DNA from 3 places in the Bacillus sp. CGMCC 1.16607 genome. Region 3 is predicted to be linked to each of the others. Evidence: predicted binding sites of a transcription regulator. Region 3 holds the regulator's gene; each other region holds the start of a gene.

Region 1 (5,765 bases), 720 kb from region 3:
ATAGCTTTCGCCTTAAACATCATGCGTGAAATAATCCTCTCTCCGTTATTTCCATACTTCTTCTTTAACTCACTTTCTGAATAGTTAGTTGAACAAATGTTAGCCTTTTCGATTCTAGAGTCAAAAACCTTGTACAAAATATCTGATGCCCAAGTTTCAAAACCACTTTCATTCGCTTTTAGATACTCAGAACCAATATCATCAATGGCTAATAAGTCTAGACTTTCTAGATGATCATATATTTGACTTTCAGGAATACCCGAACCACTGTAAGAGTTTCTAAATAAATCTAATAAATGTGTGCTTTTAATAAATAAAGCATTATGCCCCTTGTCTCGCACTGCTTTTACAATTGCAAAAGATAGATGACTTTTTCCAAGTCCAGGAGTTCCACTAAACACCATAGATTTAGTACCATCGAATTCTTTAGTAAAACTAATAGCCAATTGTTTAGCCTTAATTTGCATCTCATGTTTGGGTAGGTAAGATCTAACTGTTGCATTTTGAATATCACTTGTTACTTTTTCCGTGTTCAAAATAAAATTTCGAAGTTTGTCATTCTCCAAATCTTCTAATTTGGGTAGATTAAGAGAGTGAATAAGTTCGCGTTCAATACATGTTTTACATGCTCCTGTAACTCCTCTGGATGTTTCATAAATTTTAAAAACGTGTCCGCATGAAGTACATGTTTTCTCTCCAACTTCTTTGATAGGAAAAAGTGTTATGTTTCTAATGGATTGCATACACTAACCTCCTAGAAACTATCTTTTGAAGGATCATAGCGAGTGTTATTAGTCTGCTTCGCTCTAGAAACATCCTGGTCAATTTCTTCAACGGTAAGTAAAGACCTGTTTTCCCATTTACGCAGAATGCCTTCAACATAATTACCTTGGCGCTTATTAGCATGGCAAGCTATGCTTAAAGCTTTAAGAATTATATCTTTTGGTCTAGGGAATTTGGAATCATCTAACCACAACAACAACGATTCTTTGGAATGGATATTGCTAAACCCAAATCCATTGTCATCCCAAAATTGAATGATTTCTGCAACTTCTTCTTTTTCTTTTTCTTTTTCTTGTTGTTCTTCTTTTTCTTCTTCTTTTTCTTCTTCTTGTCCACCTATCGAGGACGTATCGTCAAAACATTGATTTAATAACGTTTCACATTTCTTCCCATCATCATCCGTTTTTTCTTCACGTATCGTATACGAATCGTATAATTTTTTTATATCTACTTTTTCGATACGCTCTCCAACGAATTGAATAAGCGAAATATCCTTGACCATTTTCAACTCAGATTTGACACAATCCAAAACTGGTTTTCCACCTTTATTAAAGTTGTATTTACCCCAATTTTTTATTGCTATTTCTCTTGTATCAGGGTTGTAGAGTACTAGTTTATGATGTTTAACAAAACGATCCATCAATGCGTTAATGCTTTCGATTGTGTAGCCTAAATCGAATGACATCTGCTTTTTAGTAATTTGATAAATGCCTATTTGAGTAGTATTTTTATTCGTTAGTAGATAAAGGAAAAAGTACTTGTCTTCGGGTGTCATTTCTTCAACGACTTTTGGATCGTCCCAGAAATCTGTGTGTACCATTCTAAACTTTGCCATTTCATTTCTCCCCTCTTGGTATTTCACAAATTGCATAACTGTCTTCAATCCGAATAAGTGTGTAATTAGGATAACTTTTCAAGTATTCTAGAACGGATTCTAATTGATTAACTGGATCTAAAATTCGCTCTGGCAATAATACCTTTGATTGATTAGTAATCATCATGGGTTAAGATTAAGCTCCTATAAAAATGTAAATCTCTTGGACATGTATTCTTCTCAAGTCCTGTTTAATGTTTTCAGCCATTATCTTGCATTCAGACACGCTCAATGCAGGAATAAGCTCCGTATGAACGGTATAAAAATCTCCATCAATTTTTATAGAAAAATCCACTTCAAAAAGCATAGCTTGTCCACCTTTTGAATATTATTTATTAACCAATTAATTTTGGGATTTCTCTTTTTATGGCAAAGACTTTTGCAGCTACTGACTTTTGCGAACGGTTTAATCTGTTTGCTAAGTGACTGACACTAAAAATAGGAAAATGATTTTCTAGGTAGAACTCTTCCTCATGACTCCAAGATCCTGTTTTTACATTTTCTGTTCTTTCAACTGTAACTTGTTGCAAAACTTTCATAGTTTCATCACATACTAAATGAGAAGCTAGAGACTGCATCTTGATTCCAACAGAACACACCGTATAACAATATGTGTGTGCTCCACCTTGGTTTACCCGATATTCACATTTCGAACACTCAGTATCTAGTAATTTACATATTTCCAACCGTGTTTTCCGCTTCTCCTCGCGGTTCATTTGCTTCCCTCCTTTGGAATGGATTGGTGCGCACCGTAAAAACTAGGAGTGGAATGCGAACAGGTGTATATAGAAATCGCCTTCCTAGTTTTTACGGCAAGTCCAACCACTTGCCGCCAATCAAAAAAATTGGTATATTTAATTCAAGGACATATTCACTATATGAAGCAGTTAGTGTGACGGCACTGGCTGCTTTTTCCTTTGCCTTCTTTCTCTGTCTGATCTAGTATGTATCGTTGAGCTTTCAAATCTGCACATAGCAACTTCACTTCTCTTGCGGTCATTAGTCGACTTGCATACAAAATGTAGCTCTTCAATTTCATCCCTCCTATATAGCTTGTCCACTACCGAAAGGCTAGCTTAGCCCGCCTTTTCGTTTTCCTTTATTGCTGATTCAGTTTCTTTTGCTTTCTGTTTTCGAGCAATGACAAGTCTTCTGGCATCTTCTATAAAGCAAGATAGGAATTTGGCTGTTTGTTCTTTGGTTAGTTGAACTTTCATGAGTCATTCCCCCTTTAGGAAATGTATATGTTGATAGAAAAAGTAGTATGGTAAGAATATAAATCTAGCTTTTATACCTTTTTGCTCTTAAGCTAATTTGCCATGACAGAAATAATTCTTTCATCGAAATCTTATGTTCCTTACAAATGGCAGCCACTAAATTAACCATGGAAGCTGCCGCATCCAAAACTTCCAGCAAAGACTTAGTTAAGTCTTGACGTTCATTATTTGTATAAGCTTTCACTGGCTTTGACCAACATATATTTTCAAGTGCATCCAAAGCCTCATCCGATTCTTTTTTTACAAGATGAACTAAGCTCGAAGGGTGACGATCTATGTATTCCCCATCGAAATAGGGGATACTTACTAACCCTGTTGTTTCCGTCCATGTTTCAAAGTAAAATTTTGGATCATCAATTTGCTGTGTTACAGTTGACAAAGCTTCTTTTGGTAGAGTTCTTTTTCCAGTTTCGAATTTTGCAACAGATGCGCGAGAATATCCTATAGACTCGCTTAAATCTTGTTGCGTAATCCCCTTTCGTTTTCTAGCCGCAGCCATTGTTTCACTAAATGCCAACTTTCTCTCCCCTTTTTAAAAAATTTGTAACATTTCCCATATATCTTTGTTACTCCGTTGGCTTTACACTTAAGTAGAATGATTTAAGATGTGAAAGTTTTTCCAAATCAACTAGGTTAATGCCTAAACCATATTGATCAGATTTCAAACCTCTATCTTCCAAATCATTTTCATCATGCCAATAGTCATACCTTTTAAAATTAAAACTATCGCAAAATTTGTATTTGCTTAAAAATAGGACATAAATGCTAGAATATTTTTTTCCTTCTTCAATTGAGTAGGCGACAATCGTAGCTTCAGTTCTTTTCTCCAAGATTTTGGAGACAGAATCTTGGACAATCCCATTCCCTATGGTTTGAAGTGGTTCCAGATTGTCAGCTAAGTGATATTGCATTACGACACAACCTTTCAAAGTTAATGAGTGCTTTTAAATTTTTGCTAGCTTTTCACCCTGCGTTCCACTTCGGAACATTATTATTAAAAAAAATTTGATCTACTGTTGTTTTTAATGCATCTGCGATTTTTTTTGCAACCCCCATCGACGGTTCCTTGCGACCTGCTTCGATATTTGTATAGTAAGCTCGACTAATACCTGACAGTTCAGCAACTTGTTCTTGAGTAAATTTCAGTTCTTTTCTTCTACTAATTAAATCAGTGCGTGATGTCACTACTTTCACCTCTTTAAGTTCCGTTTAGGAACATTCTTTACAGTCTTATAATAGTTCCTAAACGGAACTTTGTCAACATGTTTTGTTCCTATTTTTTACGTTTCTTTAAGGAACAAAAAAGTTTAAAATTGATATAGAATGTTCCGGTGGTGATACAATGTCTGTTTTTGCTAAGAGGTTTAAAAAATTACGTGAGGATTTAGGTCTAACTCAAGAACAAATTGCTGAAAAACTAGGTGTAACTAGACCTACTATTGCTGGATATGAATCTGAAGAAAAAAATAGAGTACCTAGAAAAGAAACACTTAACATGATAGCTAATACATTCGGAGTATCGACTGACTGGCTCTTGGGAAACACTAACAACCCTAATCTACAAAATAATGACAAAGAATTCCAGGACTTTATCAACGATCCAGATCTTCAGCGTTGGTATAAGGAGTTACCTAAGTCAGAAGAAGAGGATCTTCGCAAACTCAAAAAAATGTGGGAGATTATTAAGTCTGAGGAGAAGTAGTCTCATATAGAATTAAACGAGCACCTAAAACAAATATTTTTTGCTTTGGGTGCTTTTGTTTTATTAAAAATTTTAAATTTCTAGGAAATGTCCACAATTTGGACATTTTCTTTTTATTGCCATATCGAACACATGTTTGTATAATGTTCATGAGGTGAAATATTTTGACATATTATTACACTCCATTGGAGGATTTTATTAAAAATTTGTACCACCGTTCATCTATATTTGTGCCATCTGACATATGTATGATGAAAATAGCTGGAAAATTAAATTTACCAGTCCATTACTACGACGAAAAGAGCGAAGCCAATTTTTATAAAGATAAATATCGAATGTTTCTCGATAATCGATTAAGTCCACCTGAACAATGGGAAGACTTCGGGCATGAGTTGTGTCATGTACTACGTCATTATGGAGATCAATCTAATATGGAGTTGTTATTTTATAGATTGCAAGAGGGTCAAGCGGATAACTTTATGTACCATTTTTGTGTACCCACTTTTATGCTATTAGACTATCATATTGCCAATTTTATGAATGTTAATGATGGAACTGCTTTTGTATCTAAAACTTTCAATGTAACTGAAAAGTTTGCAAAAGAAAGACTCATTCGATTTCAAAAACAAATTCAGCAATCCAAATTTGATGGAGAGCACAGAAAAATGCTGGAAGCACTATACCCAAAGGCAAAACCTTATTCTGAAGAAACAAATGCTATTTTAAAAAAACTATACACCAATTTAGATAAGAAAGGACTGGTAGTATAATGCCCCAACAACGAGTATATTATGATCTAGTCAATGATGAAATGGTGCCTTATTGGTATGTGCTTACTTTTCAAACAGGTGAACTTGATTGGAATAAACCAATCTTTTATTTCGAGGTTTACTCTCCGTTTGAATTTATAGGACGAGATGATTTTGACGATTCCATAATTAGTACAACTATTCTACTGTCAGATCTAGTGGTTCAATCGAACACCCCTAGTCAAATTGGTATTAACCTTACATCATTGAAGAAACGACTTTCTATATATAATGTGGATTGTGATTTGGTAAGACAATTTGTATTAACAATGCCCGATGTTGAGGAAATTTTAAGTTTGATACCAAATAAAAGAACAATG
Region 2 (12,000 bases), on a different contig from region 3:
TATCATGAAGTGTTAAAGGAAATGCAAGTCATGTTTTATAACAGAATAAAGCTGTAACCATGAAAAAGGCAGATGAATTTGCCTTTTTTCTTTTTGTTTTAAATACTAATTAAAATATTCAAAAAAATGAAATATTCTGCGGAAATATCTTGAAGAAAATTGGCTGCTATGTTTTAATTATATAAACTAAATAGTCGTTTTATTTTTAGGAGGAGAAACTATGACAGAAAATCAGTATTGGATGTTCAAAGAATTAACTGAGGTCGCTGGTGTTGTTGGGGATGAAAAGCAGGCGAGACAGGTCATGGAAAAATATATTGAACCATACGCCGATGAAATAACCTACGATAACCTTGGCAGTCTTATTGCTGTAAAAACAGGGAATGAATCAGGTCCAAAAGTCATGATCACCTCCCATCTCGATGAAGTGGGATTTTTAGTATCTGATATTACGGAGGATGGATTTTTAAAGTTTATGCCTTTAGGTGGTTGGTGGTCGCAAGTTATGTTGGCACAACGGGTCAATATTGTGACTGAAAACGGTGAAATTACTGGTGTAATAGGTTCTAAACCTCCACATATTCTGTCAGATGCAGAAAGAAATAAAGTAGTAGAGATAAAGGATATGTTCATTGATATTGGTGCTACATCCAAGGCTGAGGCTCTAGAGTTCGGTGTTCAACTAGGTGATACGATTGCCCCTATTTGTCCTTTCACCGTCATGAAAAACCCTAAACATCTAATGGCTAAAGCTTGGGACAACCGATTAGGTTGTGCGATTGTGATCGAAGTTTTGAAAAGGCTTAAAGGTCAGTCACATGAAAATATCGTTTACGGTGTTGGAGCAGTACAAGAAGAGGTAGGTCTTAGAGGGGCAAAAACGGCAGCACACCTTATCAATCCAGACATTTCGATTGCGATAGATGTGGGTGTAGCAGGAGATGTTCCAGGAGTTCAAGCGTATCAAGCAAGAGGGAAGATTGGTCATGGACCACAAATTGTATTATTTGATAAAACGATGGTTCCTCACAAGGAATTAAGGAATCTCGTGATTGAAACAGCTAAGGAATTAAACATTCCATACCAGTTTGATGCGATGTCAGGTGGAGGAACAGACGCAGGAAGTACACATTTAAGTGGAAATGGTGTTCCGTCCTTAGCAATATTAATTCCAACCAGATATATTCATAGTCATGCTTCGATCATCCATGAAGATGATTTTGAGCATACTGTTCAATTGTTCGTAGAGTTAGTAAAGAAATTAGATCAAACGGCTCTTCATAGTTTAAGAAGATAATATTTTAATTAGTAGAATCTCTTTGGAAATTTTCCATTCATACATAAACCTCTGCAACTAAGTTGGCAGAGGTATTTTTATAAAAATTTGAAGAGTTATCATGTGACTAATTGGTCTATTTGTATTATGATAAAATTACAAATTTTCAAAATGAGGAGGGGTTTTAAGTGATTGAAGAATTTATAACGATAAGGGGATTAAATATTTTTACGAAAAAAATGGGAGAAGGCACCCCATTAGTGTTTTTACATGGTGGTCCAGGTGGAGAACATCGTTTTTTCTTGCCCCATTTAGAAGGATTAGCAAATCAATTTCAATTAGTATTTTATGATCAAAGGGGCTGCGGACAATCCGAGGAGCCTCAAGATAAAAAAAGTTATACGATCTCTGAGGAAGTAGAAACACTGGAAGAACTTCGTCAAAAGTTAGAGATTAAAAAACTAAATCTAGTAGGTGAATCGTGGGGAAGCATGCTTGCTTTAGCCTATGCCTCTAGATATCCAAAGCATGTGAACCGACTATTTCTTACAGCGGCCGTCGGAGCAACAACAAGTGGATATTTAGGCTTTGGGGAGAAATTAAATAATAAATTATCTCCAGAAGATAAGACGAGCTTTGATAGTGTGGTAGAAAGATATAAAAAAGGAGAAGCTGAGGTGTCTGAAATTTTCAAAATTTTAGACCGATATTATGTTCACTCTCCAGAAACCTTAGAACGTAAAACGAAAACAAAGAGTAATGCGGAAGTGAATCAAGTACTTGGTCAGGACATTATCGAAAACTATAATCAATTGATTATTTTAGATAATTTACGTGAGATTCCGATCTTAATTGCTCAAGGGGAGTCAGATATCATTACTCCGGACGATTTGAATGAATTAATTGTGAAATATCTTCCACATGTACAAATAAAAGTGCTTTCAGAATGTGGACATTGGACAGCGGTTGAAAAGCCAGATGTCTTGCAATCTATGATCATAGACTACTTTGGAGAGTGAAAAAATGAACAGTCAAATAAGAAAACTAACTAGTGAAGAAATTTCTGATTTTGTATCGATTGTGATTAATGCGTATCCAGGTGTTATGCAAAATACGCCTGAATTCAAAGAGCGATTTACAAATAATCTTGTACAAACTCAAGAGAATGAAGATTCTATCAAATTCTTTGGGCTTTTCCGCGAAGGAAAACTATTGGGTGGGATGAGAATTCATTACTATCAATTGAACTTGTATTCTAGAATGATTGAAGCAGGCGGAGTAGGTCTTGTGGCCGTTGACCTTTTGCATAAAAAAGAAAAGGTAGCAAAGGAGCTCATTTCCTTTTTTATCAGCCATTTTCAGGAAAGAGGTGCATCCGTCGCGATGCTATATCCTTTCAATCCCGGCTTTTATAAAAAAATGGGCTTTGGTCATGGGACAAAGATGAACCAATATCAAGTAGCTCCATTAAGTTTTCCAAGCACTAGCACAAAAGAAGGAATTGTTTTCTTAGATGAATCCCATAAAGATTTGATTAGAAATTGCTTTAATCGCTATGCAGAGAACACTCATGGCGGTCTGCTTAAAACAAACTATGAATTGGAATCGATGTTCAAAAACCCTGCGTTTAAATTTGTAGGATATATGAATAACGGGGAGTTAGAGGGTTATCTCATGTTCTCCTTTAAAAGTGAAGATCCATCTAATTTCTTAACGAATAATATTGTCGTTAAAGAATTGGTTTACAATACGCCAACAGCTTTCTCGAAAATCAACACATTTTTACATAGCCAAGCAGATCAAATACATCGAGTAATTCTTAATACACAGGACAATTCTCTTGAATTTCTCCTAAGTGACCCAACGAATGGAAGTAAGCATTTAATCCCAAGCGTTTATCACGAGACAAACACTTCGGGTACGGGAATCATGTACAAAATTATTGATATGAATCTCTTCTTGAGCCAATTGACGTTTAAAATTGACACGAATCAAACGTTTTCATTCAAAATGAACGTTATTGACACACTTGTGTCCAATCAGCCTGAAACAATTGGAATTCGTGTGGAGAATGGGGCGTTCCAAGTAACTGAACAGAAAAACTATGATTTTGACATTGAATTAGATATTGCAGATTGTTCGTCACTTTTTATGGGTTCTGTTGAGACTCTCACTCTCTATCAATATGGTAAGTTGAAAATAAGTGACCCAGCTTATCTTGAATCCTTGAGACAGTTTTTCGGTTCTTGCAAGCAGCCGATCTGTTTGACGGGGTTTTAGAACGAGATTATTTAAATCTTATTTTTAAGAAACTTTTGAAGGATATTCGATTGTTTTAAAAGGGGAATGTCCTTCATAGTGCATATTAAAGACATTTTGATTGCTAATTTAGAAGGATTTGTCCTTCATATCGATTAGTAAAAACTATAAGAGGGAAATCAGCAATTTAGAACTTAAATATAGAAAGGGATGGCATAAGATGATTCAAATAAAAAGATTATCAGAATGTACGCTAGAAGAAGGGGTTAAAGCATGGAATGTCGGTTTTGAGGGATATTATTTCGACGCGACTACCTCAGTTGAAAATTTTGTGAATCGATTAGTGAGTGAAGGATTGTCACCAACCTTATCTCTTGTCGCTTTTAAAGACAGTCAACCAATTGGAATCGTTAAGAACGGGGTTCGAACATTCAATGATGTGAAGCTGGGATGGAATGGCGGCACGGGTGTTGCAACAGACTATCGAAAACAAGGCATTGGAAAGATGCTTATGGAAGCGACTCTATCAATTTTGAAAGAAGAGGGCGTAACCTTAGCATCTCTAGAAGCAATTGCTGACAATCAAAAGGCAATCGCTTTATACGAAAATATGGGTTATGAAGTGGTTGATCAGCTAGAGCACTTAGAATTGAAAGGTGCTCTGTCAAAAGCTCCTTTCGAAGAATCATTTGAAAACTATTCTATTGAAAAAGTATTGCCGCAGCAGATTGGATCTCTCGCTTTATACAAAGGATTGAATCCATGGCAAACACAATGGCAAAGCGCAAAAGACAGTGAAGCAGTAGTGGTTAAAGATAAGGATGGTGAGGTTGTCGGCTATGCCTATTATCGCAAGTCGATTGATTCGACAGGTAAGCATGTTGGAACCGTCTTATTTCAATGTGAAGCTTCTCAAGAACATCCTGATTCTTTAACAATAACGCACTTCCTGTTGAATCATGTTTTTGGATCATTTACTGATGACATTCGACGTGTTATTCCGAATTTGCCATTAAAGAGAAGTCAATTAACTCATAATGTTCTAACAAAAATTGGTTTCACTCCAATTGCAAAACAAGTTTATATGCTAAAAAATTTATAGAATAAAATGTGGATGTGTAATAGATGTCAAACGGAAAATGGAATTTAGATAATTTATATCAAGGTTATAGTGACTCCGAAGAATTACAACATTTTGTAAGGGATTTACATAATGACATTGAAAAACAGATTAATAGATTAATGAATAAAGAAGAGAAAGCAAATAAATCCTTGTTTTTTTTCTATTTGAACACCATGGAGGACTTAAAAAAGAGATTAGAGGAGTTAGTTGAGTTTACTCTTTGCCTAGTTTCTCAAAATACAAAAGATGAAAAGGCACAACAATTAGATGCAAGGGCAAGCGAAATTTCCACCAGACATTCTTTCATGGAAATGCTCTTTCAAAACTTTTTAATAGAAATACATGATGTAGATTTTTTGGAACTAGAAAAAGAATTAAATGATGATCGAATTTCCCTTTACTTACATCATTTACGCGAAAATGCGAAAGATCGATTGCCAGTTGAAATGGAAAATTTAATATCAGAGTTAGCTATTGATGGATATAAAGGGTGGGCTGAATTATACCAATTATCTATTAGCAATCTTAGATTTCAATTTCAAGAGGAACAATTAACTCTTGGAGAGCTTTCAAAATATAGTAAGGACAATAATCGTATTATTAGGGAAGAAGTCCATCATACACGACAAAATACGCTTCGTGAAAATGAGGAAACTTTTGCGGCGATCCTTAATCATTTTGCTGGATTTAGGATGAAAGTATATAAACAAAGAGGCTGGGATTCAGTACTAAAGGAGCCTCTAATTTTAAATAAGATTTCACAACACACTTTAAATACAATGTGGGATACGATTAAATCGAATAATCATATTTTTCATTCCTATTTTAAACATAAAGCAAAATTACTTGGCATAGACAAGCTTAGTTATTTCGATCTATTCGTCCCTATTGATCAAAAGAATGACGGTCAAAAGCAATACAGCTTGGAAGAGGGAATTCAATTCATTTTAGAAAAAACGAAAAAACAATTTCCGATCTTTTCGAAGTTTGTTGAGAAATCCTATCAAAATCAATGGATTGATTCTGAAATTAGAGTGGATAAGCAACTAGGAGGATTTGCAGCTGCCTTCCCAGTGAGTAGGGAGTCAAGGGTGTTTCTTAATTATTATGGAAGCTTTAATGATGTAGCGGTTTTAGCACATGAATTAGGGCATACCTTCCATGGGACTGTATTGTTCGACCAACCATCGCTATTACAAAAATACCCTATGAGTCTAGCTGAAACAGCCTCTACTCTTTCAGAGTTAATCATTACAGATTCAGAAAATGTTAGTTCAAAAGAAGAAGAACTTGAAGTCTTAGAGGAGCAAATTAATGCGGCTGTACTATACCTTCTATATGTTCAATTTCACTTCTTTTTCGAAATCGAATTTTATCGTCTGAAAGCGGAAGGATTGAATCCAACAGCAGCGGAATTAACGAAAATGGTTGTTGAAAAACAGAGAGAAGTGTTTGGTGACCAATTAGAGCATTATCAAGATTATTTTTGGATTGTCACGCCGCATTTCTATTATGTGGAAGAGCCTTTTTATAATTTTGTATATACGTTTGGCTTCCTATTTAGTAATGGGCTATATGAACAATCAAAATCGTATGGGGACGATTTTGAAAGTAAATATATTGAACTTTTGAAAGATACTGGTATACTTTCTGTTGAAGAGTTATCCATGAAGCATTTTGACATCGATTTAACGAAACCTGACTTCTGGCAGCAAGCGATTAATCGAATCGAATCGAATATTCAAAGATACATGGAGTTGACCGAATCATAATCATTTATTGGATGAATCCACTGGTGATTTAAGAAAGGTACCCAAAATGAATCTACGATTTAAATCCCCAGTGTTAGGCTTTTTTGTATTGTACGTGATTTTAATTGTCTCATTGATTTTTTTTGCTCTCTCCTATCAAGGAAATAAATCAGAAAGTATAACAGAGGTAAAGGAAAAAAAGAGTGAGGTTTCAACTACTTTTCAAAAGGAATTAGACTCCTATGAAGAGAAAAAGCTAGAAAAAGAGAAAGAACGTGAAGGAAAATGGAGACCTTCAAAACGGTTTATGATCATTGCCATTTCTGCCGCCTCCGTTCTTGATGTAGTCATTATTATTCTTTGGGCGAGACACGAAAACAAAAAAAGAGAAAACAAACCATCAACAAAGAAAACATGGACTGATAAAAAATGGTTTTGGAATATTGTTGCATTCGGCATTGTCCAGCCCAAAAATAATCGGATTGTTATGAACTGGAAAAATTTTATTATATTTATCATCTGTATGTATCTATTAAAAACGATCTTGTTTAAAAACATTTAGAAACAATGTGAAAGATTGCCAGTCGAATTTCCCTTCGGCTGGATTTTTTTTGTGGAAAATAAGTCTTTTATAAAAAAAAACGAATATCCGTTCGCATATTATTGGTTAGTTTTGGATACTTTGTGGTAGAATGATGATAGTGAATAATATATTACGAGCGGTGCCATAAAAATCTATATTTTTCAGATTGGCTAATCTTACATTCAACGGAAAAAGTACCGCCACTCTCGATTTCGAACAGGAGGCTGTTTTTTTGAAAGATCAGTTTGAACTTGTCTCAAAGTATTCGCCTCAAGGTGACCAGCCCTCAGCGATTAAAGAAATTGTGAAGGGTATTAATGAGGGGAAACGTCATCAAACCTTGCTAGGGGCTACAGGAACAGGGAAAACCTTTACTGTTTCCAATGTCATTAAAGAAACAAACAAACCAACTTTGATCATCGCACATAATAAAACACTTGCTGGTCAGTTATACAGTGAGTTTAAAGAGTTTTTTCCTAACAATGCTGTCGAATATTTCGTCAGTTACTACGACTATTTTCAGCCTGAAGCCTATATCCCACAGACCGATACTTTTATTGAAAAGGATTCAAGTATTAATGATGAAATTGACAAGCTTCGTCACTCTGCTACCTCTTCTTTACTTGAGCGAAGAGATGTCATCGTCATTGCCAGTGTTTCTTGTATTTACGGTTTAGGGTCGCCAGAAGAATATCGTGAAATGGTTCTTTCACTACGAACAGAAATGGAGATTGAACGGAATCAACTTCTGCATCGCTTGGTGGATATCCAATATGAGCGTAATGATATTGATTTTAAACGGGGGACGTTTCGGGTACGTGGGGATGTCGTGGAAATATTTCCTGTATCTCGAGATGAACAGTGTATTCGTGTCGAATTTTTTGGCGATGAAATCGATCGAATTCGTGAAGTAAACGCACTAACCGGTGAAATTCTCGGTGAGCGTGAACATGTCGCTATTTTCCCGGCATCCCACTTCGTCACACGTGAAGAAAAGCTGAGAATTGCAATTGAGAATATCGAAAAAGAGCTTGAGGTCCGTTTAGCGGAGCTTCATGAAAAAGGAAAGCTTCTTGAGGCACAAAGGCTCCAACAACGAACGAATTATGATTTAGAAATGATGCGGGAGATGGGTTTTTGTTCTGGAATTGAGAACTATTCCCGCCATTTAACGCTCCGTCCGGAAGGGTCAACCCCGTATACACTGCTTGACTTTTTTCCAAAGGATTCCTTGATTGTTGTAGATGAGTCACATGTAACATTGCCACAGATTCGGGGAATGTACAATGGAGACCAGGCACGTAAAGGAGTGCTTGTAGAGCATGGATTCCGTCTGCCGTCCGCATTGGATAATCGTCCGCTCATGTTTAATGAATTTGAAGAACATGTTAATCAAATCCTGTATGTTTCGGCAACACCAGGGCCGTATGAGATGGAGCATTCACCTGAAATGATTCAGCAAATTATTCGTCCAACAGGATTGCTTGATCCTAAGATTGATGTGCGACCAATTCAAGGACAAATTGATGATTTAATTGGGGAGATTCATGACCGAATCGCTAAAAAAGAACGTATTTTAGTAACTACTTTGACGAAAAAGATGTCAGAAGACTTAACTGATTACTTGAAGGAAATTGGTATTAAGGTGCAATACCTTCATTCTGAAGTAAAGACGCTTGAGCGGATTGAAATTATACGTGATTTACGTTTAGGAAAGTATGATGTGCTCATAGGGATTAACCTTCTTCGTGAAGGACTCGATATCCCTGAAGTTTCACTTGTGGCGATATTAGATGCTGACAAGGAAGGATTCTTGCGTTCAGAGCGATCTTTAATTCAAACCATTGGCCGTGCAGCTCGTAACGCCAATGGTCATGTCATTATGTATGCAGATAAAATGACAAACTCAATGGAAGTGGCGATCAGCGAGACGAAACGCCGTCGAGCGATCCAAGAAGAGTACAATGAAAAACATGGCATTACCCCACAAACGATTCAAAAGGGAATTCGTGATGTCATTAGAGCAACCCATGCGGCCGAAGAACAGGAAGAGTACAAACCAGCTGCATCATTGGGTAAATTGACGAAGAAAGAACGAGAAAAAGTAATCGCTGATATGGAAAAAGAAATGAAAGAAGCGGCTAAAGCTCTCAACTTTGAACGTGCAGCCGAGCTCCGTGATCTCATATTAGAGCTGAAAGCAGAAAGCTAAATAGAAATAAGATTCGACAGTGGAAGGATGAAATGTAGAAGATGGCAATGGATAAACTGATTGTCAAGGGTGCAAGAGCGCACAATTTGAAAAATATAGATGTCACCATTCCGAGAGATAAGCTTGTTGTGCTTACAGGACTTTCTGGTTCAGGAAAGTCCTCGCTTGCCTTTGATACGATCTATGCAGAAGGACAAAGACGCTACGTCGAATCATTGTCGGCCTATGCAAGGCAGTTCCTCGGACAAATGGACAAACCGGATGTGGACGCAATTGAAGGATTGTCGCCAGCGATCTCCATCGATCAAAAGACAACAAGTCGAAATCCTAGGTCAACGGTTGGAACCGTGACGGAAATCTATGATTATTTGAGGCTATTATATGCTCGTGTGGGTCGTCCAACCTGTCCTAATCATGGTGTCGAGATTACCTCACAAACCGTTGAACAAATGGTCGATCGAATTTTAGAGTATCCTGAAAAAACAAAACTGCAAATTTTAGCACCTGTCGTTTCCGGACGTAAGGGAACACATGTCAAAGTTTTTGAAGATGTTAAAAAACAAGGCTATGTACGTGTACGTGTGAATGGCGAAATGATGGATGTAAGTGACGAAATTGAGTTAGAGAAAAATAAGAAGCATTCGATTGAAGTAGTCATTGACCGGGTCGTTATAAAGGAAGGAATTGGGCCTCGAATTGCGGACTCCTTGGAAAGTGCACTGAAATTAGGTGCCGGCAAGGTCCTTATTGATGTGATCGGTGAGGAGGAGCTCTTGTTTAATGAAAACCATTCCTGTCCGTACTGCGATTTTTCCATCGGTGAATTAGAGCCAAGAATGTTTTCCTTTAACAGTCCGTTCGGAGCTTGTCCGAGCTGTGATGGATTAGGTTCACGTCTAGAGGTTGACCCTGATTTAGTCATTCCAAATTGGGATTTGACATTGAAGGAGCATGCAATCGCCCCGTGGGAACCAACCAGCTCGCAATATTATCCACAATTGCTTGAAGCGGTTTGTAATCATTATGGCATTGACATGGATGTTCCCGTCAAAGATATTCCGAAGAATTTATTTGACCGTGTGCTACATGGTTCGAATGGAGATAAAATCTTTTTCCGCTATGAAAATGATTTCGGACAAATTCGTGAAGGCTATGTGGAGTTTGAAGGAGTTTTAACAAATATTGAACGCCGCTATAAAGATACAAGCTCGGACTACATCCGTGAGCAAATGGAAAAATATATGGCCCAACACCCTTGTCCGAAATGTAAAGGCTATCGATTAAAAGAAGAAACATTGGCTGTACTTATTTCTGGTCAGCATATTGGAAAAGTAACCTCACTGTCGGTCGAAGAGGCACAGAAATTTTTTGCGAATCTAGAGTTGACTGATAAAGAAATGCAAATTGCAAAGCTGATATTTAGAGAGATCAGCGAACGGTTAGGTTTTCTCGTTAATGTCGGTTTAGATTATTTAACACTAAGCCGAGCAGCGGGCACCTTGTCAGGTGGAGAAGCACAGCGGATCCGTCTTGCTACGCAAATTGGCTCCAGATTAACGGGAGTATTATATATATTAGATGAACCTTCCATAGGGCTGCATCAACGTGATAATGACCGACTCATTAGTACGCTCCAAAATATGCGGGACATCGGAAACACCTTAATTGTTGTTGAGCATGATGAAGACACGATGCTTGCTGCAGACTATTTAATCGATGTTGGACCTGGTGCTGGAGTCCATGGTGGCCAGATCATTTCTGCAGGTACACCAGAAGAAGTGATGAATGATCCAAATTCGTTAACCGGGCAATATTTATCTGGGAAAAAGTACATCCCATTGCCAATCGAAAGACGGAAGCCAGATGGTCGTTTCATTGAAATTAAAGGTGCTGTTGAAAACAATCTTAAAAAGGTAAATGTAAAGATTCCTCTTGGAATGTTTGTTTCTGTTACTGGGGTTTCAGGTTCAGGTAAAAGTACATTAATTAATGAAATTTTACATAAAACATTAGCACAAAAGCTACATAATGCGAAAACAAAGCCTGGTGAGTATAAGGAAATAAAAGGAATCGAGTATCTTGAGAAAGTAATCGATATTGACCAATCACCAATTGGAAGAACACCTCGTTCTAATCCTGCTACATATACAGGAGTTTTCGATGACATTCGTGATGTTTTTGCGGTGACGAATGAGGCAAAAGTACGTGGTTATAAAAAGGGGCGCTTTAGCTTTAATGTTAAAGGAGGCCGATGTGAGGCTTGCCGTGGAGATGGAATTATCAAAATTGAAATGCACTTCTTACCAGATGTGTATGTCCCTTGCGAAGTGTGTCATGGAAAACGATATAATCGTGAAACGCTAGACGTCCGTTATAAGGGGAAAAATATTTCCGAAGTTTTGGAGATGACGGTAGAGGATGCATTAGTTTACTTTGAGAACATCCCGAAAATCGCAAGAAAAATGCAGACGATGTATGATGTAGGTTTAGGCTATATTACGCTAGGGCAGCCAGCGACAACATTATCAGGCGGAGAGGCCCAACGTGTGAAGCTTGCGTCAGAATTACATCGTCGCTCCAACGGTCGTACGTTATACATTTTAGATGAACCTACAACAGGACTTCATGTCGATGATATTTCACGTCTGTTAGTTGTCTTGCAACGACTCGTTGAAAATGGCGATACAGTTCTCACCATCGAGCATAATTTAGATGTGATTAAAGCATCTGATTATCTTATTGACCTCGGTCCAGAAGGCGGCGATAAAGGTGGAACAATTGTCGCAACAGGAACAC
Region 3 (12,000 bases):
AGAAGGACGCCTCCGATAACGACAGCTGATAATCCCCATTTTAACACAGGATTATGTTCGAAGAAGTTCGCCCACATTTTTTCTTCCATAATCATTTTTGATGCAGTAAAAGCAAGAATGGCGGCACCGAATGTGATGATAACTGGATAACGTTCAACAAGTTTTAAAATGATTGTACTTCCCCACACCATAATTGGAACTGAAATAATTAATCCGATGACAACTAATCCAAAATGACCGTGTGCGGCACCAGCAACTCCAATCACATTATCAAGACCCATTAAGGCATCTGCAATAACAATCGTTTTTATTGCTGACCAAAAATTATCTCCTGCTTTAATTTCATGTCCTTTATCATCAATAAGTAATTTATAAGCAATCCAAACAAGTAACACACCACCAATTAGGAGTAGTCCGGGAATCTTTAAGAGCCAAACTACAGTTAAGGTAGCGATCATTCTGATGACGATAGCCCCAACTGTTCCCCATACAATAGCCTTCTTTTGCTGCGTTTTTGGCAATCTTCTTGCAGCTAATCCAATGACGATGGCATTATCACCTGCTAACACTAGATCAATAATAATAATAGATAACAAAGCGGACCAAAATTCAGGTGAAAGTATTTCCATTTTTTACACTCCTCCAATAGTTAAATTTTAGGTAAGTTGATTATTTTGTTCTGCCTGTATACACAAAAAGACCTTTACCATACGGTAAAGGTCTTAAAGAAAGAGACCTTACCCTATGGTAAAGGTCTCGCTAACAACAATTTCGTTGCCAACAAAGCCGGGGATATTCCCGTAATGACGACTTTGCTGTGACAGCTACTCCCCTTTAAAAGGTTGAGAATAATAATCTACTATTATTGTAAAAACAAATTGTTACGAAGTCAAGATTTTTTTGGGCTTGAACAAAGAATCCGATCTGATGATAGGTATTTTTCTAACTAACTAATCGGGACAAAGCTCTTCTATTTTCATGATAAAAGCATATAAATGAACTATGTCCAAGTCTGTTCGGAGATGAATAATGTATGAACTTTAAACAAAAAGCACTTGCTATTATTGTAGGTAGTATATTTTTATCTATAGGAATTAATTTCTTTCTTATCCCTTTTGAATTATTAGATGGGGGAATTATTGGAATTGGACTCATCATTAATTATTTATTGGGACTTAAAGCAGGACTTGTAATCATTTTTTTAAGTATTCCTATATTTATTTTAGCATGGATCTATAATCGTACTTATTTTTTTAATAGTCTTCATGGAATGTTGTTTTCATCCTTTGTCATTGATTTGCTATTTCCATTTCATGAAAACTTTACTTCTACCTTTTCGATATCGCCGATTATAAGTTCAATTTTTGGTGGAATATTTGTTGGGTTGGGGATCGGAATAATGCTGCGATTTGAAACGAGTACGGGTGGAACAGACTTAATTGCGCAATTTCTATCTGAAAAGCTGTACATAAATGTTGGATTGATGATATTTATTATTGATGCTCTCGTTATTATTGCTGGAGGTTTACTCTTATCAAGAGATACTTTTATACTTTCTGCATTAACGATAACATTCGTAGGCGTTGCAACAAGTTTGTGTACGATAAATAAAAAAGGGGAAGTGGTATAATTGAATCAAAAAAAGACCTTTACCAAATCGGTAAAGGTCTTGCTAACAACAATAATGTTGCCAACAAAGCCGAGGATATGGATCCTGAGAATGACGACTTTGCTGTAAAAGCTACTCCCCTTTAAGGGATTAAATATGAAATTATCTTTCGAATCAATTATATATCATATATTACGCAAGATGGGATTAAGATGTGACAAAATTACATCGGACTGAGACCCTTATTTGGCAATCTCCATTGATACGTATAGGACAATACTCTTAAAACGGTTATAACAAAAAATAGCCCGTAAAGTTCAATCGGTGAGGAAGTAATTTTTAAGCCAATAGCAAAACCGCAAATGATTGCCCAAACAGCATATATTTCTGCCTTTAACACAGTTGGTTTTCTACCTGCTAATAAATCACGAATGATGCCCCCGCCACTCCCTGTAAGAACCGCGGCTACAACAATGGCACTCATAGGATGATTCATGTTTGATGCGTATAGTGCTCCTTGAATAGCGAAGGCCGCTAAACCAATCGCATCAAACAGGTTGCCCCAGCGTTGCCAATGCTTTAACATATTCTTTGGAAACAAAAAAACCGTAGTTATGGATAATAAGGCAATTTGAAAGAAAAGCCCCTGATCCCATAGAGCGGATATTGGAACGCCAATTAATAAGTTCCTGATAGCCCCGCCACCAAATGCAGTAACAATACCTAATATATAAACTCCTAAAATATCATATTCCTCTTCCATGGCAACAATCGCTCCACTAACAGCAAATGCAATCGTTCCTATCATACTTAAAACTTCCCAAGTCATATTCTGTACTCCTCTTGTTGTCAACTAAACTACATTTATAAAAACAAACATATTGATTTTATCACGATAAATATAAAAATCAATAGATACTTCATTATTTACTCTGACACTGGAACGCTTTAAAGCTTCGGGGGACAGACCCCCAATGCTTTAAAGCGGGAAAGGGAGGACTATTTTGTTTGTTGGCTGTTTTTGGTATGATGGATGGTAAATATATCATGGAAAGTGGGTTGGTTAGTTGGAACAAAAAGTAGATTTCGAAAAAGCAATTCTGGTCGGATGCCAAACGACTGAGGATGATACAAGGTTTCAATATTCTTTAGATGAACTCGCTTCGTTAACAGAGACGGCAAAAGGTAAGGTCCTTGCGTCTGTTAGTCAAAAGAGAGATCGAATTCATCCAGCCACTTATATTGGTAAGGGTAAAGTAGAAGAACTAAAAGCATTGGCAGAAGAAGTGGAAGCAGATTTAATTATTTTCAATGATGAACTATCGCCTAGTCAAAATCGTAATCTTTCAGCCAGGTTGGATGCCCGCATTATCGACAGGACACAACTGATTCTTGATATTTTTGCTGGGAGAGCTCGTTCAAAAGAAGGGAAACTCCAAGTCGAGCTAGCCCAACTTCAATATTTGATGCCAAGACTGATGGGCCAAGGTATCGCATTATCAAGGCTTGGAGGAGGAATTGGAACACGTGGTCCTGGTGAAACAAAACTGGAATCTGATCGCCGCCATATTAGACGCCGAATCGATGAAATTAAAGAACAGCTCCGAGTTATTGTCCAACACCGTGATCGTTATCGGGAGAGAAGGAAGAAAAATAAAGCTTTTCAAATTGCTTTAGTCGGCTATACAAATGCAGGAAAGTCAACGTTATTCAATCGTTTATCTGAAGCGGATTCCTTTGAGGAAAATCAATTATTTGCTACACTGGACCCTATGACTCGAAAATTGATTCTACCGAGCGGATATATTTCGTTATTAACGGATACGGTTGGATTTATTCAAGACCTTCCTACTACTCTAGTGGCAGCCTTTCGCTCGACTTTAGAAGAAGTCAAGGAAGCTGATTTATTACTTCATGTTGTTGATTCGTCAAATCAAGATTACTATGGCCAAGAACAAACTGTACATAAACTACTAGAAGAACTGAAAATACAACAAATTCCTCAGTTAACAGTATATAATAAGAGAGATCTTCAGCATTCGGATTTTGTTGCATCAGCAGAAACAGAGTCCATTTTAATCAGCGCCTTCAATCAAGAAGATATAGCTAAATTAAAGCGAAAGATTGAAGAGGTAGTGATTGGAATGATGGAGCCATACTTTGTGAATGTACCTTCGACTGAAGGTAAATTACTTGCTCATTTAAAGAATGAATCCATTCTTAGGGAACTATCTTATGATGAGGACCTAGATACATATAAATGTAAAGGATTTGCCTTAGTGGATCATCAAATTAGTGGACAATTATTAAAATATAAAGTTTAGATTGGAGTTACAGCATGTTTCAACATTTAAAAAATGGAGGGCTACTTCAGCCTCTTGTAACAGACATTGAAAAACAAATTCAATCCATTCATCATGAAATTGATAAAAGAATTGACGCTAATCAATTTCGAGTATTAAAAAGTTTTCAAAATCATAAAGTAAGCGATTCACATTTCATCCCTACAACCGGTTATGGCTATGATGACAATGGACGAGATACGTTAGAAAAAATATATGCAGAGGTTTTTGGTGGAGAAGCTGGTTTAGTTAGACCACAAATCATTTCTGGGACACATGCAATCAGTATTGCTTTATTTGGGGTGTTAAGACCTGGAGATGAGCTATTGTATATTACAGGTAAGCCCTATGATACGCTTGAAGAAATAGTAGGTATTCGTGGAACGGGTGTCGGCTCATTGAAGGAATACAATATTTCGTATCAAAGTGTTGAGCTCACTGATAAAGGCGGAGTAGATTTTAATGAAGTGGCAAAAAAAATAAAGCCGAACACGAAAATGATCGGTATTCAGCGATCGAAAGGGTATGCAACAAGGCCTTCTTTTACCATCGAGGAAATAAAAGAAATGATAGCTTTTGTCAAAGAAATCAAGCCTGAAATGATCGTGTTTGTTGATAATTGCTACGGGGAATTTGTTGAGGATTTAGAGCCTTGTCATGTAGGTGCAGATTTAATAGCAGGATCTCTTATAAAAAACCCAGGGGGTGGAATCGCTAAAACAGGAGGCTACATTGTCGGAAAGAAAGAATGGGTCGAAGCATGTTCCTATCGGATGACATCACCTGGTATCGGAGCGGAAGCAGGCGCATCTCTATATAGTCTTCAAGAAATGTACCAAGGCTTCTTCCTTGCCCCTCACGTTGTAGGTCAGGCATTGAAAGGAGCTGTATTCACTGCAGCGATTCTTGAAAAATTAGGTATGAACTCACATCCAAAATGGAATGCAAAGCGAACAGATCTGATTCAATCCGTACAATTTGATGATCGAGATAAAATGGTCGCATTTTGCCAAGCAATTCAATTTGCTTCTCCAATAAATTCTCATGTCACTCCTTATCCGAGCTATATGCCTGGATATGAGGATGATGTGATCATGGCAGCTGGGACATTTATACAAGGTGCCAGCATTGAATTGACTGCTGATGGTCCGACAAGACCTCCTTATGTAGCGTATGTCCAAGGAGGATTAACCTATTCTCACGTTAAAATGGCTATTTGTATTGCGTTAGATCGATTAATTGAAAATGGGTTAATAACCATACATGAAAAAAGACAACTATAATAGTTGTCTTTTTTCATTTTTTTGAGATTTGAAATGTCTTAAAAAATTTCCATGTTAGAAAACCTAACATCATATTGACACTTTTTATAACATGACATATACTAATAATATAAAAATCTAAAGGAGATTAGTCATGAGCGAAAAGGAAATCCGTCGTTCGATGCCATTGTTTCCAATCGGGACTGTAATGCAATTAACCGATTTAACGGCAAGACAAATCCGATATTATGAAGAACATAAGTTAATATCTCCTGCAAGAACAGATGGGAATAGACGACTTTTTTGTTTAAATGATATTGATAAACTCCTTGAAATAAAAGATCTAATTGATCAAGGTGTAAATATGGCGGGGATTAAAAAACTATTTGCCGTTCAGGAGCACCATGAATTATCACAAGAAGTGAAGAAAGAAGTAGAAAAAGTAAAAAGAGAACTTTCTAATGAGGAATTGCGGAAAATCTTACGTAAAGAACTCATGCAAGCAGGACGTTTTAACCAGTCATCACCTCGAAAGGGTGAGATGGGTCGATTTTTTCATTAATTTTAGGAGGAATCTACATGGCGAAGTTTACAAGAGAAGACATTAAGCGATTAGCAGGGGAAAGTAATGTTAAATTTGTACGTTTACAATTTACTGATATTCTAGGAACAATCAAAAACGTAGAAATACCAATTAGTCAATTAGATAAAGCGTTAGACAACAAAATGATGTTCGACGGATCTTCAATTGAAGGTTTCGTACGCATTGAAGAGTCAGACATGTATTTATTCCCTGATCTCGACACTTGGGTAGTTTTCCCGTGGACTGCAGAAAAAGGAAAAGTAGCACGTTTAATCTGTGATATTCACAATGCAGATGGGACTCCTTTTGGTGGAGACCCAAGAAACAATTTAAAACGCATTTTAAAGGAAATGAATGATCTAGGCTTTACGGATTTCAACCTAGGACCTGAGCCAGAGTTCTTTCTATTTAAATTAGATGAAAAGGGTGAACCAACCCTAGAATTGAATGATAATGGAGGCTATTTTGATTTAGCGCCAACAGACCTTGGCGAAAATTGCCGTCGTGACATCGTATTAGAACTAGAAGAAATGGGTTTTGAAGTCGAAGCTTCTCACCATGAAGTAGCACCTGGTCAGCATGAAATCGATTTTAAATATGCTGATGCATTAAAAGCTTGTGACGACATCCAAACATTTAAATTAGTTGTTAAAACAATTGCACGAAAACACGGATTACATGCAACCTTTATGCCAAAACCGTTATATGGAGTAGCAGGTTCTGGAATGCACTGCAACCTTTCTCTTTTTAATAATGGAGAAAATGCTTTCTATGACCCTAGCGCAGATTTACAAATGAGTGAAACAGCAAAACAATTTATCGCAGGTATTTTAACTCATGCGCAAAACTTTACAGCAGTTACAAATCCGACAGTTAACTCATATAAGCGTTTAGTACCAGGTTATGAGGCACCATGTTATGTAGCGTGGTCTGCACAAAACCGTTCTCCATTAATTCGTATTCCAGCATCACGCGGAATGAGTACGCGGGTTGAGGTTCGAAGTGTAGATCCAGCAGCGAATCCATATCTTGCTATGGCGGTTCTTTTAAAAGCAGGATTAGATGGAATTAAAAACAAATTAACACCTCCAGCACCTGTGGATAGAAATATTTATGTAATGACTCCTGAAGAACGTGCAGAATCAGGTATTACTGATTTGCCTGCAACATTAGCAGAAGCTTTAACAAAAATGAAAGCAGACGAGGTAATTACTTCCGCACTAGGTCAACATATTCTTGAACACTTTGTTGAAGCGAAAGAAATTGAGTGGGATATTTTTAGAACGACCGTTCACCAATGGGAACGCGATCAATATATGAATATGTATTAAAAAATAAAGACCGGATTCTGATATGTTAATTTCAGAATCTGGTCTTTATCAATTGATAAAACATCACAGATTTAACTTACTCTCTTATTCTTTATTATTTGCATTTGTTGTAAATAAGAGATAGATAAATATGAATAATGATAGCAGACTTAAGGCGCCGTTTAAGATAACCTCAAATATAGTTCCATTCACCATATTGCTGAAGGTGCCGCTAGAAAAAAGGAAAAATAAAATTAGCCAGAAAAACTTTTTGTATTGATTGTAATAAAGTCGTATCATCTTAATCACCTTAATTATGATTAAATTCTACTAGTGAACATTTCTGAATACGCCAACTACTTTACCTAATATGGAGACGTTTTGAAGTAGGATAGGTTCTAAAGACGAATTTTCAGGTTGTAGGCGGAAATAGTCTTTTTCTTTAAAAAACCTCTTGACTGTAGCTTCATCTTCATCGGTCATAGCAACAACGATATCTCCATTGTTGGCAGTTGGTTGCTGTCTAACAACTACATAGTCCCCATCTAATATTCCTGCTTCTATCATGCTATCTCCCATAATTTCCAACATAAAAACATTTTCGTCAGCTGGTGCAAAACTTGCTGGAAGTGGAAAATATTCCTCGACATTTTCAATCGCGGTAATAGGAAGTCCTGCTGTTACTTTTCCAATCACAGGGACTGTGATGACATTTTGCATAGGTATAGTAGAGGTTTCTAAATCCAGTATTTCGATTGCTCTCGGTTTAGTCGGGTCTCTTCTTATTAAACCCTTTGATTCAAGTCGTGCTAAATGTCCATGTACAGTCGAACTAGAAGCAAGACCTACTGCTTCTCCAATCTCTCGTACAGACGGAGGATAACCTTTTGCGCGAACTTCATCTTTAATAAAGGCCAGTATATCTTGTTGGCGCTTGGATAACTTTGTCATAATAACGCACCTCATGTCAATTTGTTAGTTCGATTATAGCATGTATTACCAATTAATACAAACATAAGTTCGTTAATGTGTTGACAACAAACAAATGTTCGTAATATAATCGATTTGAGGAAAATAAGAACATATATTCTATAAGAGGTGTTAGTTTATGAAGCAAATTTGGACAAAACATACATACACGATTTTATTAATTAGTATAAGCTGTTTTACTGCTTTATTTTTAAGCTTTAAATCTGATTTAAAGGAAGAGCAGAATATGATCATTACGATTAACCATGGTGATACACTTTGGGACATTGCAGGTCGTTATTCAACTGTAAGTGGATTGTCAAATAAGCAATTTGTCAACTGGATGCTTACTCATAATGAGTTGGATGAAAGAAAGCTAACCCCAGGTGAACAAGTTGTTTTACCAATTAAGAATTTTCCAAGTGGATCAACTAATGAAATAGCCAGTGCAATAGGTGAATAAAAAATGAAAGCGATTATTTATTGTAGAGTTAGTACGAATAAAGTAACCCAAGAAACTTCACTTAAAAGACAAGAGGAAGAATTAATTAAATTAGCAGAAATTCAAGGCTATGAAATTGTTTCTATTATTAGAGACCAAGCAAGCGGATATGAACTTGAAAGGGAAGGAATAATAGAAGTATTACGATTAATAAAAGAAGATTCAATCGGTGCACTTCTGATACAAGATGAAACTCGTCTTGGGCGTGGAAATACAAAGATCGCTTTATTACATTGTATTAGAAAAGAAAATGTAAAATTACTTTCGGTTTCTCATCAAGGGGAATTGCAACTATCAGAAGCAGATTCCATGGTATTACAAATTGTTGGAATTGTAGAAGAATATCAGCGGAAAATTCATAATTTGAAAATTAAAAGAGGAATGAAACGAGCTGTTCAAAACGGCTTTGAACCTAAGAGGAATTTGAAAAACCAGGGATTGCATGCTGGTCGTGAAAAAATTGAAGTGCCAATAGAAGAAATTGTACGATTACGGAAAAATAATTTAACTTTCACTGAAATAGCGGCAACTTTAAGAGGATTTGGCCATAACGTTTCTAAAGCCACTGTTCATAGAAGATATCAGGATTATATAGACTCGATAGAAGGATAGATCGTTTGCCTTGTCAAAAAGCTTTTTTTTTAGTAATATCATGTAGTAATTTTAATGATGGTTACTGTTATGATATTTAGAAAGAAAGATGGGTTGAGTATGCTTCCGAATGAACGGATTGATCGCATCAATGAATTGGCAAGAAAAGCGAAAACAACTGGGTTAACAGAACTTGAAGCGAAGGAGCAGTCAAGGCTTCGCAGGGAATATCTTGAACAATTTCGTTCTTCCATGCTAAAAACTTTAACAGGTGTAAAGATCATTGATCCTAAAGGTGATGATGTAACACCAGATAAAATTAAAAAGTTAAAATCGAATACTCCTTTGCACTAGTAGTACACGGTTTTGTCTTTTATCCAACTCACACATACTTAAGCCATCTTTGTGACAAAATATTTACAAAGTGGCTTTTTTTGCTATTTAAGTATTCGTTTGGTTGTATTAATAGTATGGACACATTAATATTAATATTGAAAATTAAAATCTATAGTTAATCTACTTTGAAGGGAATGTATTTTATGTTTGAAAAGATTGATGCTCTTTCCGTAGCTTCCATACGTACTTTATCGATTGATGCAATTGAAAAAGCGAATTCAGGTCATCCGGGAATGCCGATGGGTGCAGCTCCAATGGCTTATACATTATGGACTCGTTTTATGAATCATAATCCAAAAAATCCAAATTGGTTCAATCGTGATCGTTTTGTTTTATCGGCAGGTCATGGGTCCATGCTGCTATATAGTTTATTACATTTATCTGGTTACGATTTATCAATGGATGATATAAAGAATTTCCGTCAATGGGGAAGTAAAACTCCAGGGCATCCAGAATTTAGACATACTGCTGGTGTAGAAGCTACTACAGGGCCATTAGGCCAAGGTATCGCGATGGCTGTTGGTATGGCAATGGCTGAGCGTCATGTTGCTGCTGTATATAATAAAGAGAGTTATGAATTAATTAATCATTATACATATAGTATTTGCGGAGATGGTGACTTAATGGAGGGTGTATCCGCAGAGGCGGCATCACTAGCAGGTCATCTTAAACTTGGTCGATTAGTAGTGTTATACGATTCAAATGATATTTCATTAGATGGGGATTTGTCTCAGTCATTCTCGGAAAGTGTTGCTGACCGATTCAAATCCTATGGATGGCAATATATAAAAGTAGAAGATGGAAATAATTTAGAAGAAATAGCGCAAGCGCTAGAAGAGGCGAAACAGGACTTAAATCGTCCAACAATGATCGAAGTAAAAACGGTAATTGGCTACGGTTCCCCTAATATGTCTGGAAAATCAGATGTACATGGTAAGCCGTTAGGTGCAGATGAATTGAAATTAACGAAAGAAGCTTATCAATGGACCTTCGAAGAGGATTTCCATATTCCACAAGAAGTATATGACTATTTTAAAGAGAAAGTTGTAGAAAATGGTCAGAACAAGGAAAAAGAGTGGAATGAATTATTTGAACAGTACAAAGAGAAATTCCCAGAACTAGGTTTACAGCTTGAAATGGCCCTAAATCAAGAGCTACCTGCAGGGTGGGATAAAGATATTCCCGTCTATACAGAAGGGAAAAGCTTAGCAAGTCGTGCTTCATCTGCTGAGGTAATAAATGGGATGGCAAAAAATTTACCTTCTCTGTTTGGCGGCTCGGCTGACCTTGCTGGATCGAACAATACAACTATTAAAGGGTCAAATGATTTCTTACCAAATACATACGAAGGTCGTAATATTTGGTTTGGTGTTCGTGAATTCGCAATGGGTGCTGCGTTAAATGGTATGGCATTACATGGTGGATTAAAAGTGTTTGGTGGAACATTCTTTGTGTTTTCAGATTATTTGCGCCCTGCGATTCGATTGGCAGCTTTAATGGGTTTACCTGTTACCTATGTATTTACACATGATAGTATCGCAGTAGGTGAAGATGGCCCTACACATGAACCGATTGAACAGTTACCAGCTTTACGTGCAATGCCTAATTTATCTGTCATTCGTCCAGCTGACGGTAATGAAACAGCTGCGGCTTGGAAGATTGCTATGGAATCAACCGATAAACCTACAGCTTTAGTTTTAACGAGACAGAATCTTCCAACATTACCCAATACTGATAGAAATGCCTATGATGGGGTATCCAAAGGTGCTTATGTGATTTCACCTGCTAGTAAGGAAACGGCTGATGCATTATTACTTGCTACTGGTTCTGAGGTTAATTTAGCTGTTGAAGCCCAAAAAGCACTACAAGCTGAAGGGATCGATGTAGCTGTCGTGAGTATGCCATCATGGGATCGTTTTGATAAACAATCTAAAGAATATAAGGAAAGCGTTCTTCCGAAAATAGTTAAAAAACGACTTGGTATTGAAATGGCTGCATCTTTAGGATGGCATAAATACACTGGTGATGAAGGAGATGTTCTTGCCATCGATCAATTTGGTGCCTCTGCTCCAGGTGGGATTGTTATGAAAGAATACGGATTTTCAGTTGAAAATGTCATCACGCGAGTTAAAACTTTATTACAAAATTAAAGCAAAAAGCGAACTAGATTATGAACTGCACCCTAATTGTTAGACACAACTAACAATTGGAGGTGCAGTTTTTTATGACGAAATATTCCTTAGAAACAAAATTAGCCGCAGTGGAAGCTTATATTAATGGTGTAGAATCGTTGAGAGACATAGCTCAAAAGTACAATGTTGGAGTCATAATGTTACAAGTTTGGGTCACAAAGTTTCGTAAACATGGGATAGATGCATTTCAAAATAAATATACAAGGTATTCAATTGGGTGTGGCCCCTAATATCCTTAATCGTA

The links. Region 3 encodes LexA, which represses DNA repair genes until DNA is damaged. Its sites were predicted from a motif close to CGAACATATGTTCG; they were not measured.
Region 1: ACFSO7_RS02740 (ImmA/IrrE family metallo-endopeptidase) is a predicted target of LexA. The motif match lies at 4,762-4,775, and genes of this name have one in related genera.
Region 2: uvrB (excinuclease ABC subunit UvrB) is a predicted target of LexA. The motif match lies at 7,052-7,065, and genes of this name have one in related genera.

What each region holds. Positions count from the first base shown of each region.
Region 1 covers NZ_JBHUJX010000008.1:7,996-13,760, reverse strand. Annotated here, with positions in the region: gene ACFSO7_RS02790 (ATP-binding protein) at 1-743, opposite strand, end outside; gene ACFSO7_RS02785 (DnaD domain-containing protein) at 755-1,618, opposite strand; gene ACFSO7_RS02780 (hypothetical protein) at 1,620-1,784, opposite strand; gene ACFSO7_RS02775 (hypothetical protein) at 1,794-1,964, opposite strand; gene ACFSO7_RS02770 (hypothetical protein) at 1,993-2,373, opposite strand; gene ACFSO7_RS02765 (hypothetical protein) at 2,734-2,874, opposite strand; gene ACFSO7_RS02760 (helix-turn-helix domain-containing protein) at 2,939-3,451, opposite strand; gene ACFSO7_RS02755 (hypothetical protein) at 3,501-3,845, opposite strand; gene ACFSO7_RS02750 (helix-turn-helix transcriptional regulator) at 3,898-4,119, opposite strand; gene ACFSO7_RS02745 (helix-turn-helix domain-containing protein) at 4,277-4,636, shown strand; gene ACFSO7_RS02740 (ImmA/IrrE family metallo-endopeptidase) at 4,801-5,406, shown strand; gene ACFSO7_RS02735 (hypothetical protein) at 5,406-5,765, shown strand, end outside.
Region 2 covers NZ_JBHUJX010000018.1:371,192-383,191, reverse strand. Annotated here, with positions in the region: gene ACFSO7_RS12050 (TetR/AcrR family transcriptional regulator) at 1-57, shown strand, start outside; gene ACFSO7_RS12045 (M42 family metallopeptidase) at 221-1,297, shown strand; gene ACFSO7_RS12040 (alpha/beta fold hydrolase) at 1,465-2,295, shown strand; gene ACFSO7_RS12035 (GNAT family N-acetyltransferase) at 2,300-3,556, shown strand; gene ACFSO7_RS12030 (GNAT family N-acetyltransferase) at 3,756-4,637, shown strand; gene ACFSO7_RS12025 (gluzincin family metallopeptidase) at 4,661-6,430, shown strand; gene ACFSO7_RS12020 (hypothetical protein) at 6,477-6,971, shown strand; gene uvrB (excinuclease ABC subunit UvrB) at 7,225-9,204, shown strand; gene uvrA (excinuclease ABC subunit UvrA) at 9,246-12,000, shown strand, end outside.
Region 3 covers NZ_JBHUJX010000008.1:723,945-735,944, forward strand. Annotated here, with positions in the region: gene ACFSO7_RS06485 (TerC family protein) at 1-629, opposite strand, end outside; gene ACFSO7_RS06490 (YitT family protein) at 1,034-1,630, shown strand; gene ACFSO7_RS06495 (trimeric intracellular cation channel family protein) at 1,833-2,438, opposite strand; gene hflX (GTPase HflX) at 2,677-3,933, shown strand; gene ACFSO7_RS06505 (methionine gamma-lyase family protein) at 3,948-5,234, shown strand; gene ACFSO7_RS06510 (MerR family transcriptional regulator) at 5,368-5,775, shown strand; gene glnA (type I glutamate--ammonia ligase) at 5,793-7,127, shown strand; gene lexA (transcriptional repressor LexA) at 7,437-8,057, opposite strand; gene yneA (cell division suppressor protein YneA) at 8,215-8,538, shown strand; gene ACFSO7_RS06530 (YneB family resolvase-like protein) at 8,542-9,189, shown strand; gene ACFSO7_RS06535 (DUF896 domain-containing protein) at 9,289-9,522, shown strand; gene tkt (transketolase) at 9,708-11,714, shown strand; gene ACFSO7_RS06545 (helix-turn-helix domain-containing protein) at 11,789-11,986, shown strand; partial or broken gene ACFSO7_RS06550 (IS3 family transposase) at 11,976-12,000, shown strand, end outside.